Regions from separate parts of the Nonomuraea roseola genome, predicted to be linked through region 1. Evidence: riboswitches for the same ligand, from Rfam matches in the RefSeq annotation. Region 1 holds a riboswitch; the other holds the start of a gene.
What was found. Region 1 has a riboswitch for glycine ahead of gcvP (aminomethyl-transferring glycine dehydrogenase). Riboswitches for the same ligand answer to the same signal wherever they lie in the genome.

Region 1 (7,879 bases):
CGTCCGCGCGTGGTGCCGGAGGTCAAGGAGGTGCGGCTCAGCCGTGCCGAGCTGCTCGAGGCCAGCGGCCTCGACGAGGAGGCGCTCACCGAGCTCGAGGACTACGGCCTGCTCGCGCCCGTCGCGCGCCGCTACGACGAGGACGCGCTGAAGATCGCGCGCAGCGTCGGCGCCCTGGCCAAGTACGGCCTGCACGCCAGGCACCTGCGCGCGGTCAAGGCCGCGGCCGAGCGTGAGGCCGGCCTGGTCGAGCAGAGCGTGGCTCCCATTCTCAAGCGCCGCGCCCCCGGCGCCATCGGCGAGGCCGACGAGGTGGCGCGCGAGCTCTCGGGCCGGCTGCTCGAGCTGCACGCGGCCCTGCTGCGCGGCTCGGTCCGCTCCGTCCTGGGCGGCTGACCTCCGCACTTCCAGCCGGTAGGCCTGGGCGCCGCCTGGCGGCCGGACCTCAGCGCTCGCCCGCTCGCCCCCGCCCCCTCCCTCGGCCGGGTGCCGGACGGGGCCCCCGATCCCGTGGAGCGGGCTGACCTGGCGAGGAAGGCGAGGTAGGTTGTCGGCGATGCCATGGGGCAGGGGACATTCCACGCCCTCCGGGTGTTACGTTGAATTGCGGAAGAGCGGCCAAACTATTGCGGAGCCCCCTGGGGTCACCGGTCAGTGAATTCGGAGCAGCCCGTGTTGCAGATGGAGGTAGTGGGCGTTCGCGTAGAAATGCCCACAAATCAGCCGATCGTTCTGCTCAAGGAGGCGCAAGGGGAGAGGTTTCTCCCGATCTGGATTGGTATGACCGAAGCCACGGCCATCGCGCTCGCGCAGGCGGAGGAGCCGCCGCCGAGGCCGTTGACGCACGACCTGTTCCGCGACGTGCTGAGCGCGCTCGGGGTCGGCCTGCGCGCGGTCAACATCGTCGCTCTGCGTGACGGCATCTTCTTCGCCGACCTGGTCTTCTCCAACGGCGTGGAGGTCTCGGCGCGTCCTTCCGACTCCATCGCCCTGGCGCTGCGCACGGGTGCGCGGATCTTCGCCAGCGAGGAGGTCGTCCAGGAGGCCGGGGTGATCATCCCTGATGACCAGGAGGATGAGGTGGAGAAGTTCAGGGAGTTCCTTGACACCATCACGCCCGAGGACTTCGGGCGGGCTGGGTAGGACTCCCTTTGTGAGCGCCCGAACCCTTGGCCAACACCTGGGGTCGGCATTTCACTGCATTTACGCTTCACGACGCGCCGAGCCGGATCGTTGACTGCGGATGGTCACGGTCCTACGGTGCAAGTGAAACCTGTGGTTGTTATTGACGAACCCCCAGATCAGACCACGGGATGAGAGAAAGCCGGAGGTCCGCGTGGCGGTCAGCAGCGGCGAGGGAAAGACGGCCGGCCAGGAAGACCCGGTGCGGCGCGAGAGTGCGCGCCAGCGTGCCGGGGAGCAGGGCCTGCTCTTCGACGAGCAGCCCGCGACTCTGCCTGGCGACATCGGCTATCGCGGCCCCACGGCCTGCGCGGCGGCCGGCATCACCTACAGGCAGTTGGACTATTGGGCCCGCACCGGACTGGTGGAGCCCACGATAAGAGCCGCGCAGGGCTCGGGCTCCCAACGCCTCTACAGTTTCCGCGACATCCTGGTGCTCAAGGTGGTCAAACGCCTCCTCGACACCGGTGTGTCGCTCCAGCAGATCCGCACCGCCGTCCAGCACCTGCGCGACAGGGGCGTCGGCGATCTGAGCAGGATCACGCTGATGAGCGATGGAGTGAGCGTCTACGAGTGCACCTCGCCCGACGAGGTCATCGACCTGTTGCAGGGCGGTCAGGGAGTGTTCGGGATCGCGCTCGGCAGAGTCTGGCGCGAGGTCGAGGGATCGCTCGCGGAGCTGCCGGGGGAACGGGCGGCGGTCGAGGACAACGTCCCGGCCGACCACCCCGCTGACGAGCTGGCCCAGCGCAGGAGGGCCCGGAGACTGGGCTGATGTGCGATCGCTGGTAGCCTGGAGATGCTGACGACCCCGTGCGGGAGAGTCCCCGGGAAAGCCGGGGCGCCGAAGGAGCAAACCTCCCCGGAATCTCTCAGGCACCCTGTACCGCTCGGGTGAGGCAACTCTGGAAAGCAGCGCGCCAGCCAGGCGTGTCTCACCGACGGTGCAAGTCCGCGTCCACGCGGGCGAACCTCTCAGGTTGATGACAGAGGGGGAGATCCGGCATACGCCCGTGCTCTCCACCAGCCTTGGGAGGCAGTTCCATGACCGAGCCCCTCAGCGACCTCGCTGCGCCGCCTTTCGCGACCCGTCACATCGGGCCCTCCGACGCCGAGCAGGCCAGGATGCTGGAGGCGGTCGGCTTCGAATCGGTCGCCGACCTGGTGGCGGTGGCGGTGCCCGAGGCCATCAGGGCCAAGGACCAGCTCAGGTTGCCCGCTGCGGCGAGCGAGACCGAGGTGATCAGTGAGCTGCGCGCGCTCGCGGACCGCAACCGGGTGCTGACCTCGATGATCGGCCTTGGCTACTACGACACGATCACGCCCGCCGTGATCCGCCGCAACCTGCTGGAGAACCCGGGCTGGTACACCGCCTACACGCCCTACCAGCCCGAGATCTCGCAGGGCCGCCTCGAGGCGCTGCTCAACTTCCAGACCGTCGTCTCCGACCTGACGGGCCTCGACGTGGCCGGCGCCTCCCTGCTGGACGAGGCCACCGCCGCCGCCGAGGCGATGACGCTGGCGCGCAGGGCAGGCAGGTCCAAGAGTGACGTCTTCGTCGTCGACGCCGACGCCCTGCCGCAGACCAAGGCGGTGCTGGCCACCCGCGCCGAGCCGCTGGGCATCTCGCTCGTCGAGAGCGACCTGGAGGGCGAGCTGCCCGAGTGCTTCGGCGTGCTGGTGCAGTACCCTGGCGCGTCGGGCCGCCTGCGCGACTTCCGCGCCGTGGCCGAGCGGGCGCACGCCGGCGGAGCCCTGGTGGTCGCCGCCGCCGACCTGCTGTCGCTGACCCTCGTCACCGCCCCTGGAGAGCTGGGCGCCGACATCGCGATCGGCTCCTCGCAGCGCTTCGGCGTGCCGTTCGGCTTCGGCGGGCCGCACGCCGCCTACATGTCGGTCCGCGAGGGCCTGCAGCGGCAGATGCCCGGCCGCCTGGTGGGCGTCTCGGTCGACGTCGACGGCGACCCCGCCTACCGGCTGGCCCTGCAGACCCGCGAGCAGCACATCCGCCGCGAGAAGGCCACCAGCAACATCTGCACCGCCCAGGTGCTGCTCGCGGTCATCGCGGGCATGTACGCCGTCTACCACGGCCCCGAGGGGTTGCGCCGCATCGCCAGGCGCACCCACCGCTCGGCCGTCACGCTCGCGCAGACGCTGCGCGCCGGCCGGGTCGAGGTCGTCCACGACGACTTCTTCGACACCGTGCTCGCCCGCGTGCCCGGCAGGGCCGCCCAGGTCGTGGCCGCCGCCGCCGAGCGCGGCGTCAACCTCTGGCAGGCCGACGCCGACCACGTCTCGATCGCCTGCGACGAGAAGACCACGCTGGCCCACCTGGAGCAGGTCGCCGCCGCCTTCGGCGTGAGCGCGTCGCTGACCGACCTGGCCCCCGAGGACGGCCTGCCCGAGGCGCTGACGCGCGAGAGCGACTACCTCACCCACCCGGTCTTCCACACCCACCACTCCGAGACCTCGATGCTGCGCTACCTGCGCAGGCTCCAGGACAAGGACATCGCGCTCGACAGGTCGATGATCCCGCTCGGCTCCTGCACGATGAAGCTCAACGCCACCACCGAGATGGAGCCCATCACCTGGCCCGAGTTCGCGGGCATCCACCCCTACGCCCCGCTCGAGCAGGCGGGCGGCTACGTCGAGCTGGTCGAGACCCTCGAGGGCTGGCTGGCCGAGGTGACCGGTTACGACGCCGTCTCCATCCAGCCCAACGCGGGCTCGCAGGGCGAGTTCGCCGGGCTGCTGGCCATCCGCGCCTACCACAGGGCCAACGGCGACACCCACCGCGACGTCTGCCTCATCCCCTCCTCCGCGCACGGCACCAACGCCGCCAGCGCGGTCATGGCGGGCATGCGGGTCGTGGTCGTGGCCTGCGACGACAACGGCAACGTCGACATGGACGACCTCGACGCCAAGATCGCCAAGCACGCTGAGCAGCTCGCCGCGATCATGGTGACCTACCCGTCCACGCACGGCGTGTACGAGGAGACGATCACCGAGGTCTGCGCCAAGGTCCACGCGGCGGGCGGCCAGGTCTACGTCGACGGCGCCAACCTCAACGCGCTGGTCGGCCTGGCCAAGCCGGGCGAGTTCGGCGCCGACGTCTCTCATCTCAACCTGCACAAGACCTTCTGCATCCCGCACGGCGGCGGCGGCCCCGGCGTGGGCCCCGTGGCGGTCCGCGGCCACCTGGCGGCCTTCCTGCCCGGTCACCCGCTGGCGCAGGGCTCGCCCGTGGGCCCCGTCTCGGCGGCGCCGTACGGCTCGGCGGGCATCCTGCCGATCTCCTGGGCCTACGTCAGGATGATGGGAGGCGAGGGCCTCAAGGCCGCCACCGAGCAGGCCATCCTGTCGGCCAACTACCTCGCGCGCCGCCTGGCCCCGCACTACCCGGTCCTCTACACCGGCCGCGGCGGCCTGGTCGCCCACGAGTGCATCATCGACCTGCGACAGATCACCAAGGAGACGGGGGTCAGCGTCGACGACGTCGCCAAGCGGCTCATCGACTACGGCTTCCACGCGCCGACCATGTCCTTCCCCGTGGCGGGGACGCTCATGATCGAGCCGACCGAGAGCGAGGACCTGGCCGAGCTCGACCGGTTCGTCGAGGCGATGGTCGCCATCCGCGGCGAGATCGCCAAGGTGGCCGACGGCTCGTACGACAAGAGCGACAACCCGCTGCGCAACGCCCCGCACACCGCGGAGTCGCTGGTGGCCGACGAGTGGGCCCACCCCTACACCAGGACCGAGGCGGCCTACCCCGTGCAGGACCTGAGGGACGGCAAGTACTTCTCGCCGGTGCGGCGGATCGACCAGGCCTACGGGGACCGCAACCTCGTGTGCTCCTGCCCGCCCCTGTCGGCCTACGAGGACTGACCCCCCTTCGGACGTGCGGCTTCCCCTACGGGAGGCCGCACGTTCGGCTTCGCAGGGTCGGGCGCTGACCAACAGCCGCACTCAGGATGGTCATGTCAGGCGACGCGGCGGCGCGAAATCGTTAGGCTCGGCGTTGATCGCCGTCGAAGGAGCCTTCTTGACGTCCCCCGAACTCGACACCGAGCTGCACACCGGCCCGCTCGAACAGGCCCGTCGTCTCGCCGAGAGCGGCGATCTCGAGGCCGCGGCCGAGATCTTCGCCCAGCTGGCCGCCGACCCCGAGGGACGCGACAGGGCGCAGGCGGCCGTGGGTCTCGCCGTGGTCCTGGAGGAGCGAGGCGATCTCGAGGGCGCCAGGTCGGCGGCGCGTACGGCGCTGGCCACCGGCCATCCCGAGTACGCCGCGCAGGCCGCCTGCCACCTGGCCAGAGGCTTCGAGCGCGACGGCCAGGACGAGCAGGCCCGAGGGGCCTGGCAGGCCGTCCTGGGCGTGGGCACGGCCGCCTACCTGCCGCTGGCGCACCTGGCGCTGGCCCGCCTCGCCGACGGCGAGGAGGAGGCCGAGCGGGAGCTGCGGGCGGCGATCTCGGTCGGCGACCCGGAGCTGAGCTGCACGGCGGCGCAGGAGCTGGCCGAGCTGCTGCTGGATCGCGGCGAGCCGGGGGAGGCGGCCGCGGTGCTCGTCGAGACGCTGCCGCTGGCCCAGGGCGCCCAGGCGGGGCGGCTGCGGGTACTGCTGGGCATCGCGCATCTGGAGCTGGCGTGCGCGGAGTTCGCGGGGGTGGTCGAGGACGCCGCCAGGGGCGAGGGCGCGGAGGCAGAGTCCACCTCGCTGGCCATCGAGCTGCTGGCCCGTACGCTGCCGCTGAGGGGCAGGGCCGACGACGCCGAGAGGGTCTGGGCCTACGGCCTCTCGCACGCCGACGAGGAGCTGGTCGAGCAGGTCAGGCTCCGCCTCGACAGGGACGAGCTCAGCTCCGGCGCATGACCGCGCCGGCCGCGGCGATGTTGATGATGACGATGCTGACCCACACCATGGCCAGGCCGATGAGGCCCGCCTGGCTTCCCGCGATCGCCGACAGGGGGATCGCCAGGACCAGTGAGCCGACGGTGATCGGCACCATCGCCCCGCTGCCGATGTCGTCGCTCTTGCCCTTCTTCTTGGCCTTGGCCGGCCGCTGGGCATCCACCTCGGCTTTGACGCGTTCGGCGATGGTGGCGTCCAGCCTTGCCACGAACGACTCGACGAGTGCGGCCTCGTAGTCGGGTCCCAGGTGCTTGCGGGTCTCGAGGGTTGCCTGCAGATCGTCGTGGATGTCAGACATGCCGCCAATGTCCCACGTACTGGGGTCTGTCGCCATCCTTCCTCGGGACGAGACCGGCCTTCCCCCGTATCCGGGTTTTCCCGGGGTGCGGGAAGGGAGATCCGAGGGTCGGTCCCGAGGCGCGGGCCGCGAGGCGGCGGGTGCGGCAGGTAGCGGCCCCGCTACCGTGGACGGATGGAGATCATGACGCCGCGGGGGGCGGCGCTGGCCGAGGTCGACGAGGCCGAGCGACCGAGGCTGCTGCTGGTGCTCACCCATGGCTCGGCCGGCGGGGTGGAGGCGCCCGATCTGCTGGCCGTGCGCGAGGCGGCGCTCGGGATGGGCGCCACGGTGGCCAGGGTGACGCAGCCGTTCAGGAGGGCGGGGGCCAGGGCTCCGGGCTCGCCGGCGCGGCAGGACGAGGCGTGGATCGCGGTGCTGCGGGAGCTGGTCGCGCGCCATCCGGGGCTCCCGATCGTCCAGGGAGGGCGGAGCAACGGGGCCAGGGTGGCCTGCCGTACCGCTGGGGCGGTGGGCGCCGACGCGGTGGTGGCGCTGGCCTTCCCGCTGCATCCGCCGGGCAGGCCCGACAAGTCACGGGCCGACGAGCTGCGGGCCGCGGGGGTGGACGTGCTGGTGGTGAACGGGGACAGGGATCCCTTCGGCGTGCCCGACGCCGCTGACGCCGCACGCCTGGTTGTGCTGCGGGGCGAGGGGCACGATCTCAAGAAGGACCCCGCGAAGGTCGGCGAGGTGGTCGCCGACTGGCTCGCGGGGCGTTACTGAGGGCTCAGGCTGCGCCGACCAGCGGATGGGGCCGGTGCGGGGCGATCGCGTCACCGCTGGGCAGCAGCTCCCCGGTGTCCTCGAACAGGACCACACCGTTGCACAGAAGGCTCCATCCCTGCTCGGGGTGGGAGGCGAGGGTACGTGCCGCCTCGCGGTCGGGAGCCTCAGCAGCCGGACAGGCCGGGTCGTGCGGGCACATCGGCGTGCCTCCGATATCTCTTGGGTGGCTCCCCGCACTGGGCAAGCGGCGGGGGAGCGGCTCGGGCTGTTTCGTATTCTGCGCCAAGTGTGCGGCGTGCGTCACAGTTTCCGACATAGCCCGTTCGGACGATTCAAGGAGGATCCCCGGGTGGTTCAGATCGTGTGACCCACGACACAGGGTGCCTTACGCGAGATAACGGTCCAACGTCGACACGCTGACGTTGTGGTAAACCCTCGACTACCCGCCCAGCCCGCGCAGCATCGCGTCCATGCCGCGCTCGAAGTCGGCGTCGGCCCTGGCGTCGCGACGCGTCCAGGTGTCGCGCTCGGGATCGGCCCATCCCGACTGCTGCACCTCCACCGCGACACTGCCGAAGACGAAGGCCCGCAGCGAGCGCACCGCCTCGGCGGCGTCGCTGAGCCCCGCGCCGGTCAGTTGCTCGGTCTGCTCCATGATGGCGATGGCCGTGGCGCCCTTCGGGGGTTTGGTCAGCGCGAGCGCGAGCACCCCTGGATGC
Region 2 (7,879 bases), on a different contig from region 1:
GGCATGTCGCCGGACGGCCCGAGACGGCGGTCCACCGCCTCCGCCCTGCCGAGGCAGAAGTCCCTGTAGATCTCCATGCCGTCGGCGTTGGCGCCATTGATGTCGTCGATGAAGTGCCAGATCCGGATGACGTGCGGATAGCCGAGCTCGCCGATCAGGTCGAAGGCCGCCCCGTAGTCCTCGCGCACCGGCTCGCGGTAGGACCCGCCTTCCGGGATCTGGCCCGCGCAGAAGAGGTACTCGCCGTCGTGGGCGTAGGCGAGATCCTGGTACATGCCCGGCGTGGGGGGCGCGTCCGTCTCCCACACCTCGGTGACCAGGGCGCTCTCGTCACGGGCAAGATGCACGCCCATGTCGGCGACGCCGTCGCGGACGGCCGGGGCGCGGTGATGGTCGAGGAAGGCGACCCGGCCCAGGAGGTGTCGCCCTGAGGGCGGCTTCTCGTGGGGCCGGACCAGTCGGCTACGCAGTCCGTTCGGGTATGTCGCCATCGGTGCCGCCTCCTGCCGGTCAGCCCGCTGCCCTGGCCCGTAAGTCTCGCCTGCTGAGTTTGCCCGTCGAGGTTCGTGGGAGCTCGGTGACGAAGACGATCTCCGACGGCACCTTGTACCAGGTCAGCTGCTTCTTGGCCGCGTCGGTCAGCTCGCCGCGGATCGTGGCGTGGTCCGACTCGTCGCCCTTGGCGATGAGGTAGGCGAGCAGCTTCGACGTGCCGTCCTGCGCCCGGGTCGAGCAGACCGCCGCTTCGAGCACGAGCGGATGCCGCGCGAGCACGTCCTCGATCTCGGCGGGGTGCACGTTCTGCCCACCGACGATCTCGATGTCGTCGGCTCTGCCGAGGACCCGGAGGTAGCCGTCGTCGTCCATGGTGGCGGTGTCGCCCGTGGGCCACCAGCTGCTCTCGCCGTGGCGAGGGCTCTCCGCAGGGGAGCCGATGCCGGGCGCGATGGTGGGCCCCGCGACCTGCAGGTTGCCCTCGGCGCCTGAGGGGACGGGCTCGCCCTCGTCGTCGACCAGCTGTATACGGAAGGGTGGCAGCGCCCTGCCCACGGTGCCCTCCCTGGTCTCGGACGGCGGGCTCGCGGCGAAGACCTGGCCCACCTCCGTGGTGCCGAGAACGTTGAGCAGCCGTCCCCCGAGCACCTCGCGCAGGGCGCCCTCCAGGGCGGGGGCGAGCACCTCTCCGGCCGTGATCGCCAGCCGGAGACCGGCGAGCGGCGAGAGGTCGGGCTCGGCCAGCAGCCTCGCGTAGAAGCTGGGCTGCGCGTAGAACACGGTGACGCCGAGATCGCGGATCGCGGCGAGCGCCTCGGCGGGCGTGGGGCGTCGCGTCGTGAGGACGGCCGCGCTCCCGCTGAGCAGCGGGTAGAAGAGCGTGTTGCCGAGCCCGTAGGAGAAGTACATGCGGGACACGGAGAGGCTCACGTCGCCGGGCCTCAGGTCGAGGACGCTGCCGAACGCGGAGTCGAAGACGTGAGGGTCGCCGTGCGTGTGGAAGCAGAGGCGGGGGCGGCCCGTGGTCGTTCCCGAGGTGAGCAGGGCGATGCCGGGCGTGTCCTGCGCGCAGTCGGCCACCGGCGGCACGGCGGTCTGGTCCTGCTCGGCCCTGATGAGGGCGGGTGTGACGGTGGGGCCGTCGAAGACGTCGGCGACGCGGGGGTCGGCGACGATGAGCCTAGCTCCGGCGAGCTCGGCCGTCTGCCGCAGTTCGTCGGGGTGGAGGTCGGTGTTCACCAGGGCGACGATCGCGCCGAGGCGGAGCGTCCCGAGGATGGTCCAGATCAGGTCCATGCCGTCGGGCAGGGAGGCCAGCACCCGCTCGCCCCGGCGTACACCTGAGGCCGACAGGTAGGCCGCCATCCGGTCGGCGCCCTCGAAGACGTCGGCGTAGCGGTGGACGGCGCCGTCGGCGAGGTAGGCGTGGCGCTCGAGCCACCCCTGTTCACGAGCGATCCTGGCAAGATGTTCGGCGAGATTGTCGGTGCCCGTCATGGAACAGCTCTCCTCCGACCGTCATGATCGTCGCGAGCTTTCTACAGCGGCCGGTGGAGTGGCGTCAAGAGCCGTGAAAAGGTGGAGGCGGCCACTGGCTCCCTGACCGCCCGCTGTCCGGATGGGCTTCCTGAAAAGCTGTCAGCATTCGATGACGTTGACGGCCAGGCCGCCGCGTGAGGTCTCCTTGTACTTGTCGAGCATGTCGCGCCCGGTGTCGCGCATCGTCTTGATGGCCTTGTCCAGCGACACGAAATGCTGGCCGTCGCCGCGCATCGCGATACGGGCCGCCGCGATCGCCTTGATCGAGGCCACCGCGTTGCGCTCGATGCACGGGATCTGCACCAGCCCGCCGATCGGGTCGCAGGTCAGGCCGAGGTTGTGCTCGATGCCGATCTCCGCGGCGTTCTCCACCTGCGCGGGCGTGCCGCCCAGCACCTCCGTCAGCCCGGCCGCGGCCATCGAGCAGGCCGAGCCGACCTCGCCCTGACAGCCGACCTCGGCACCGGAGATGGAGGCGTTCTCCTTGAACAGCACGCCGATCGCCGCGGCGGTGAGCAGGAAACGCACCACGCCGTCGTCGTCGAAGCCGGGCACGAACTTGGCGCAGTAGGTCATGACGGCCGGGATGATGCCGGCCGCGCCGTTGGTGGGCGCGGTGACGATCCGGCCGCCCGCGGCGTTCTCCTCGTTGACGGCCAGGGCGTACAGGCCGACCCAGTCCATCGCGTGCAGCGGGTCACGCTCGGCCGACTCGGCCTGCAGCTTGCGGTGCAACTGGTGGGCGCGGCGCTTGACGCGCAGCCCGCCGGGCAGCACGCCCTCCTTGCCGATGCCGCGCCGCACGCACTCCGACATCACCCGCCACAGGGTCAGGATCTGCTCGCGGATCTCCTGCTCGGTGCGGCCGAAGGCCTTCTCGTTCTCCAGCATCAGCCCCGAGATCGACAGGCCGGTGTTGGAGCAGTGCTTGAGCAGCTCCTCGGCGCTGGTGAACGGGTGCGGCAGCACGGTGTCGTCCGGCTTGATGCGGTCGGCCCCTGTGGCGTTCTCGTCGACGACGAAACCGCCGCCGACGGAGAAGTAGACCTTCTCGCGCAGCTTGTGCCCGGAGTCGGAGAAGGCGGTGAAGCGCATGCCGTTGGGGTGTTCGGGCAGCGAGATCTTCCGCTCGAAGATCAGGTCCTCGCCGACGACGAACGGGATCTCGTGCTCGCCGAACAGCTTGATGCGTCCGGCCTCGCGCATCTGGGCCAGGCGGGCGTCGACGGTGTCGACGTCGACGAGTTCGGGCTTCTCGCCCGACAGGCCGAGCAGCACGGCCTTGTCGCTGCCGTGGCCCTTGCCGGTCAGGCCGAGCGAGCCGTACAGGATGGCCTCGACGCGAGCGGTCGGCTCCAGCAGCCCGTCGGCCTGCAGGCCGCGGGCGAACTTGTGCGCGGCGGCCATCGGGCCGCCGGTGTGGGAGCTCGACGGGCCGATACCGATCTTGAAGAGGTCGAAGACACTGATCGCCATTGATACAGCCCAACTCTCAAGATATGCCGGGGTCCTGGCTGGACCCCGGCGGAGTGTGTCAGTTGTCGCCAGAGGTGAGCGCGGTGTACTCCTCCGCGCTCAGCAGGTCCTCGGGGTCGCCTTCCAGGCGGACGCGGAACATCCAGCCCTCGCCGTACGGCTCACTGTTGACCAGGTCGGGCTTGTCGACGACGGCCTGGTTGACCTCGACGACCTCGCCGCCGACCGGGGCGTAGATCTCGCTCACCGACTTGGTCGACTCGACCTCGCCGATGGAGTCGCCCGCCTCGACGGTGGTGCCGACCTCGGGAAGCTGCACGAAGACCACGTCACCCAGCGCTTCGGCCGCGTAGGCGGTGATGCCCACGGTCACGGTCAGGCCGTCGTCGAGTCCGGCGACCCACTCGTGCTCCTTGGTGTAGCTCAGGTCGTCAGGGATGGTGCTCACTTGTTCCTCCTGTAGAAAGGCAGCTCCACCAGGTCCACAGCCTCTTGGCTGCCCCGGATGTCAACGGCCAGACCTTCTTCTATCCCAGTGTCCACATACGCCATCGCGATGGGCTTACCGAGGGTCTGCGACGGGGCGCCGCTGGTCACCTCGCCCACCACGACGCCGTCCTTGGTGACCGGGAACCCGTGACGCGGGACCCGGCGGCCCGTCGCGACCAGGCCGACGAGTCGGCGGCGCGGCGGAACATCCTTGACGGGCTCCAGCGCGGCCCTGCCGACGAAGTCACCCGGCTTGTCGAACTTCACCACGCGGCCGAGGCCGGCGTCGAACGGCGTGAGCGAGACGTTGAGCTCGTTGCCGTAGAGAGGCATGCCCGCCTCGAGGCGCAGGGTGTCGCGGCTGGACAGGCCCGCGGGCAGCAGGCCGTACGGCTCGCCCGCCTTCGTCAGCGCGTGCCACAGCGGCGCGGCGTCGGCGTTGGCGACGAACAGCTCGAAGCCGTCCTCGCCGGTGTATCCGGTGCGCGCGATCAGCGCTTCGGCGCCCGCGACGGTGCCGGGCAGGCCCGCGTAGTACTTCAGGCCCTCGAGGTCGGCGTCGGTGAGCGTGGCCAGGATCTCCTGGGCCTTCGGGCCCTGGACTGCGATGAGCGCGTACTGGTCGGAGCGGTCCTCGACGGAGGCGCCGAAGCCGGAGGCGCGCTCGGTGAGCCGCGCGGCGACCATCGGGTAGTTGGAGGCGTTGGCGACGACCATGAACTCCTCGTCGCCGAGCCGGTAGACGATGAGGTCGTCGAGCACGCCGCCCTGCTCGTTCACGATCATCGTGTAGCGGGCGCGGCCGACGGCCAGCGCCGAGAGGTGGCCGACCAGCGCGTGGTCGAGCGCCTGACCCGCCTGCGGCCCGGTCACGAAGATCTCACCCATGTGGGACAGGTCGAACAGCCCGGCCCGCTCGCGGACGGCGTTGTGCTCGGCGGACTCGCTGCCGTAGCGCAGCGGCATCAGCCAGCCGGCGAAGTCGGTCAGCGTGGCGCCGAGACTCTCGTGGATGTCTCGCAGCGGCGTCGGTCGGGACATTGTGCGCACCTCAGAATGGGTCGGATGCCAGGATCCTCCCCCTCTGTCATCGGTGCCTGAGAGCTTCGCCCGAATTTTCCCGGACTTTCACCTTCGGCGAGGCCCAACAGGCCTGCTTTCCAGAGGTCACCTGGCCCGCGCGGTCCTTTGCCTTGAGAGGTTCGCGGGGAGGGCTTGCTCCTTCAGGGGTCATGGCCGGCTGCCAGGACGCTCTCCCGCGTGGGTTCATCGGTGTATGAGGGCAAGCCTAGTACGGATTCGACCACCAAGGGAAAGGTGCGGGCGGGGGGACTCGAACCCCCACAGTGTCTCCACCAACAGGACCTAAACCTGCCGCGTATGCCTATTTCGCCACGCCCGCGCGACTCCCGCTCAGAATAGCGCCCAGGACGGCGGCGGAGATACTCGTTCACGATCAAGCCCGCCCGTGCGGCGGGCCCGATCGTGAGACCTCAGACGAGGCCGAGCTTCTTCTTCAGCGCCGCCACGTGTCCCGTGGCCTTCACGTTGTAGAGCGCCTGCTCGATCTTCCCGTCGGCGTCGATCACGAAGGTCGAGCGGATCACGCCGACGACCTCCTTGCCGTACAGCTTCTTGGCGCCGTACGCGCCGTACGCCTTGTGCACCTCGAGGCCGGGGTCGGACAGCAGAGGGAAGGTCAGCGCGTCGCGCTCGACGAACTTGACCAGCTTGTCGGCCTTGTCCTTCGACACGCCGAGCACCACGAAACCCTCGTCGGCGAGCAGGCTTAGATTGTCGCGGAAATCGCACGCCTGCTTGGTGCACCCCGGCGTCATCGCGGCGGGGTAGAAGTACAGGATGACGCGCTTGCCACGGAAGGCGTCGAGGGAGACGGCGCCGCCGTCGGCTGCGGGCAGCGAGAAGTCCGGCGCGGCGTCGCCGGGCTGGAGCTTGGTTTCGGTCACGGGTCCTCCTTAGACGGCCCAACCTACCTCGCGCCCGCTGTGCCGTCCGGCACCGCGACCTGACAGACTGATCACCTGAGAGAGGAGAGCCATGGCCGACACCGACCCCGATGAGCTGGAGCGCCGGATCGCGCGGACGCGCGCGGAGCTCGCCCAGACCGTCGACGCCATCGCCGACCGGGTGAGCCCGAAGCGCGTCGCCCAGCGCGGCGTGGAGGAGGTCAAGTCGAGGGCCGAGCACCTGGTGTCGTCGGTCGGCGACCTCGTGGGCATCACGCCGCGGCCTGTGCGCTTCGGCGACGACCCCGATGACCTGTGGGAGGACGAGCAGCCCAACCTCGGTCCCGCGCTGATCGCCGTGGGCGCCGTGCTGGTGATCGGCGCCACGCTGGTGATGTGGAGAAGGCGCAGGCGGGGCTGAGTCAGAGGAAGGTCTTGCCCTCTCCCCTGTAGGTCGGGACCTCCTCGACGACCTTGTCGCCCTCCACGAGCAGCAGGCCGGCGAACCGCTCGCACAGCTCGCCCGCCTTCGCGTGGCGGAACCACACCCTGTCTCCCACGCGCAGGTCCTCGGCGGGCTGGCCGAGCAGCGGTGTCTGCACCTCGCCCGCGCCCTCGTCGGCCGAGTAGCGCAACCCGGGGGGCAGGTACGGCTGGGGCAGCCGCGAGGGGCCGGGCGCCCCCGAGGCCAGGTAGCCGCCGCCGAGCACGGTGACCACGTCAGGCGCGGGACGGCGGACCACCGGCAGCGCGAACAGCGCGGCGGGACGCCCGCTGAAGCCGCGGTAGAAGTCGAAGAGCCTGGGGTGGAAGAAGCCCGACCCCGCCGCGCACTCGGTGACCGCCTTCTCCCTGACCGTACGCTCGATGCTGCCGGTGCCGCCGCCGTTGACGAACTCCAGGTCGGCCACCTGCCTGACGGCGTTGACGACGCGGCCGCGCCGCAGGATCAGCTCCCTGGCCGAGCGCGCCTGCATCAGCCTGATGACACGGGCGAAGGCGGCGCTGCCCTGAGGGTCGTCGCCGACGCCCGCGATCTGCGCCTCGTAGGCCATGAGGCCGACCAGCCTGAAGCCAGGACGCTTGGCGACGTCGGCCGCCAGGTCGGCGGCGTGCACGGGCTCGCGCACCGGCGAGCGCAGGGCGCCCGCGCGGAAGCGCCCGCCGAAGGCGACGTAACCGGCGTCGAGGTCGAGGCAGAGGCGCAGCGGCGGGCTGTTCGCCGGCACGGCGGCCTCGATGTAGTCGAGGTGCTCGGCGGAGTCGACCATGAGGGTGATCTCTCTCGCCGCCCGCTCCGACGCCGCGAGCCTGGCCAGCGCCGCCCTGTCGGCGGTCGGGTAGGCCACGAGCACGTCGGAGAGGCCGTGGGAGACCAGCCACAGCGCTTCGGGCAGGGTGAAGGCCATGACGCCGCGGAAGCCGTCCATGGCGAGGATGCGCTCCAGGATCGGGCGCGATCTGACGGACTTGCTCGCGACCCTGATCGGCTTGCCGCCCGCCCTGCGCACCAGGCTCTCCGCGTTGGCCCGCAGCGCCTCCATGTCGAGGATCGCGAAGGGCGGATCGAGCTCCGCTGTGGCCCTGTCGTAGCGCTGGCGGTCGTCCATACAAGCAGGGTAATACCGATGCTCGCGGGCAAAGATCCCGCAAATCGGCGGCGGGGAGGGCTTTATGGCCGGGCGGGCCCCTGTACCTCTGGTCGGTGTGATGACAACACTCCAGGAGCTCCTGCCTGGCGGAGCCGCCCTGACCGAAGGGGACACGCCTCGCCGCAGGGCGGCGAGAGTGCTCAAGCCCGCGCGTACCCCCGCGGGCGTCGTGGTCTCCGCCACCCTGGCGGTGCTCTTCTCGCTGACCGCCGCCGAGGTCGTCGCCGCACTGCTGGGCGGCAGGCTCGGCCTGGTGCCGAT

Region 2: linked by a shared signal. The riboswitch ahead of gcvT (glycine cleavage system aminomethyltransferase GcvT) and the one ahead of gcvP (aminomethyl-transferring glycine dehydrogenase) in region 1 are both predicted to bind glycine.

The regions. Positions count from the first base shown of each region.
Region 1 is NZ_BAAAXC010000008.1:91,863-99,741, forward strand. Features, by position in the region: gene ftsR (transcriptional regulator FtsR) at 1-396, shown strand, start outside; gene ABFX55_RS08795 (bifunctional nuclease family protein) at 673-1,143, shown strand; gene ABFX55_RS08800 (MerR family transcriptional regulator) at 1,337-1,957, shown strand; glycine riboswitch at 1,989-2,081, shown strand; gene gcvP (aminomethyl-transferring glycine dehydrogenase) at 2,227-5,067, shown strand; gene ABFX55_RS08810 (hypothetical protein) at 5,225-6,055, shown strand; gene ABFX55_RS08815 (hypothetical protein) at 6,039-6,392, opposite strand; gene ABFX55_RS08820 (alpha/beta hydrolase family protein) at 6,567-7,157, shown strand; gene ABFX55_RS08825 (DUF5999 family protein) at 7,162-7,359, opposite strand; gene ABFX55_RS08830 (TetR/AcrR family transcriptional regulator C-terminal domain-containing protein) at 7,600-7,879, opposite strand, start outside.
Region 2 is NZ_BAAAXC010000015.1:949,790-957,668, forward strand. Features, by position in the region: gene ABFX55_RS27485 (FkbO/Hyg5 family chorismatase) at 1-491, opposite strand, end outside; gene ABFX55_RS27490 (class I adenylate-forming enzyme family protein) at 511-1,992, opposite strand; gene ABFX55_RS27495 (L-serine ammonia-lyase) at 2,134-3,510, opposite strand; gene gcvH (glycine cleavage system protein GcvH) at 3,569-3,958, opposite strand; gene gcvT (glycine cleavage system aminomethyltransferase GcvT) at 3,955-5,040, opposite strand; glycine riboswitch at 5,074-5,170, opposite strand; glycine riboswitch at 5,171-5,268, opposite strand; tRNA gene ABFX55_RS27510 (tRNA-Leu) at 5,318-5,401, opposite strand; gene bcp (thioredoxin-dependent thiol peroxidase) at 5,493-5,966, opposite strand; gene ABFX55_RS27520 (DUF3618 domain-containing protein) at 6,058-6,387, shown strand; gene ABFX55_RS27525 (amino acid deaminase/aldolase) at 6,389-7,576, opposite strand; gene ABFX55_RS27530 (DUF6286 domain-containing protein) at 7,677-7,879, shown strand, end outside.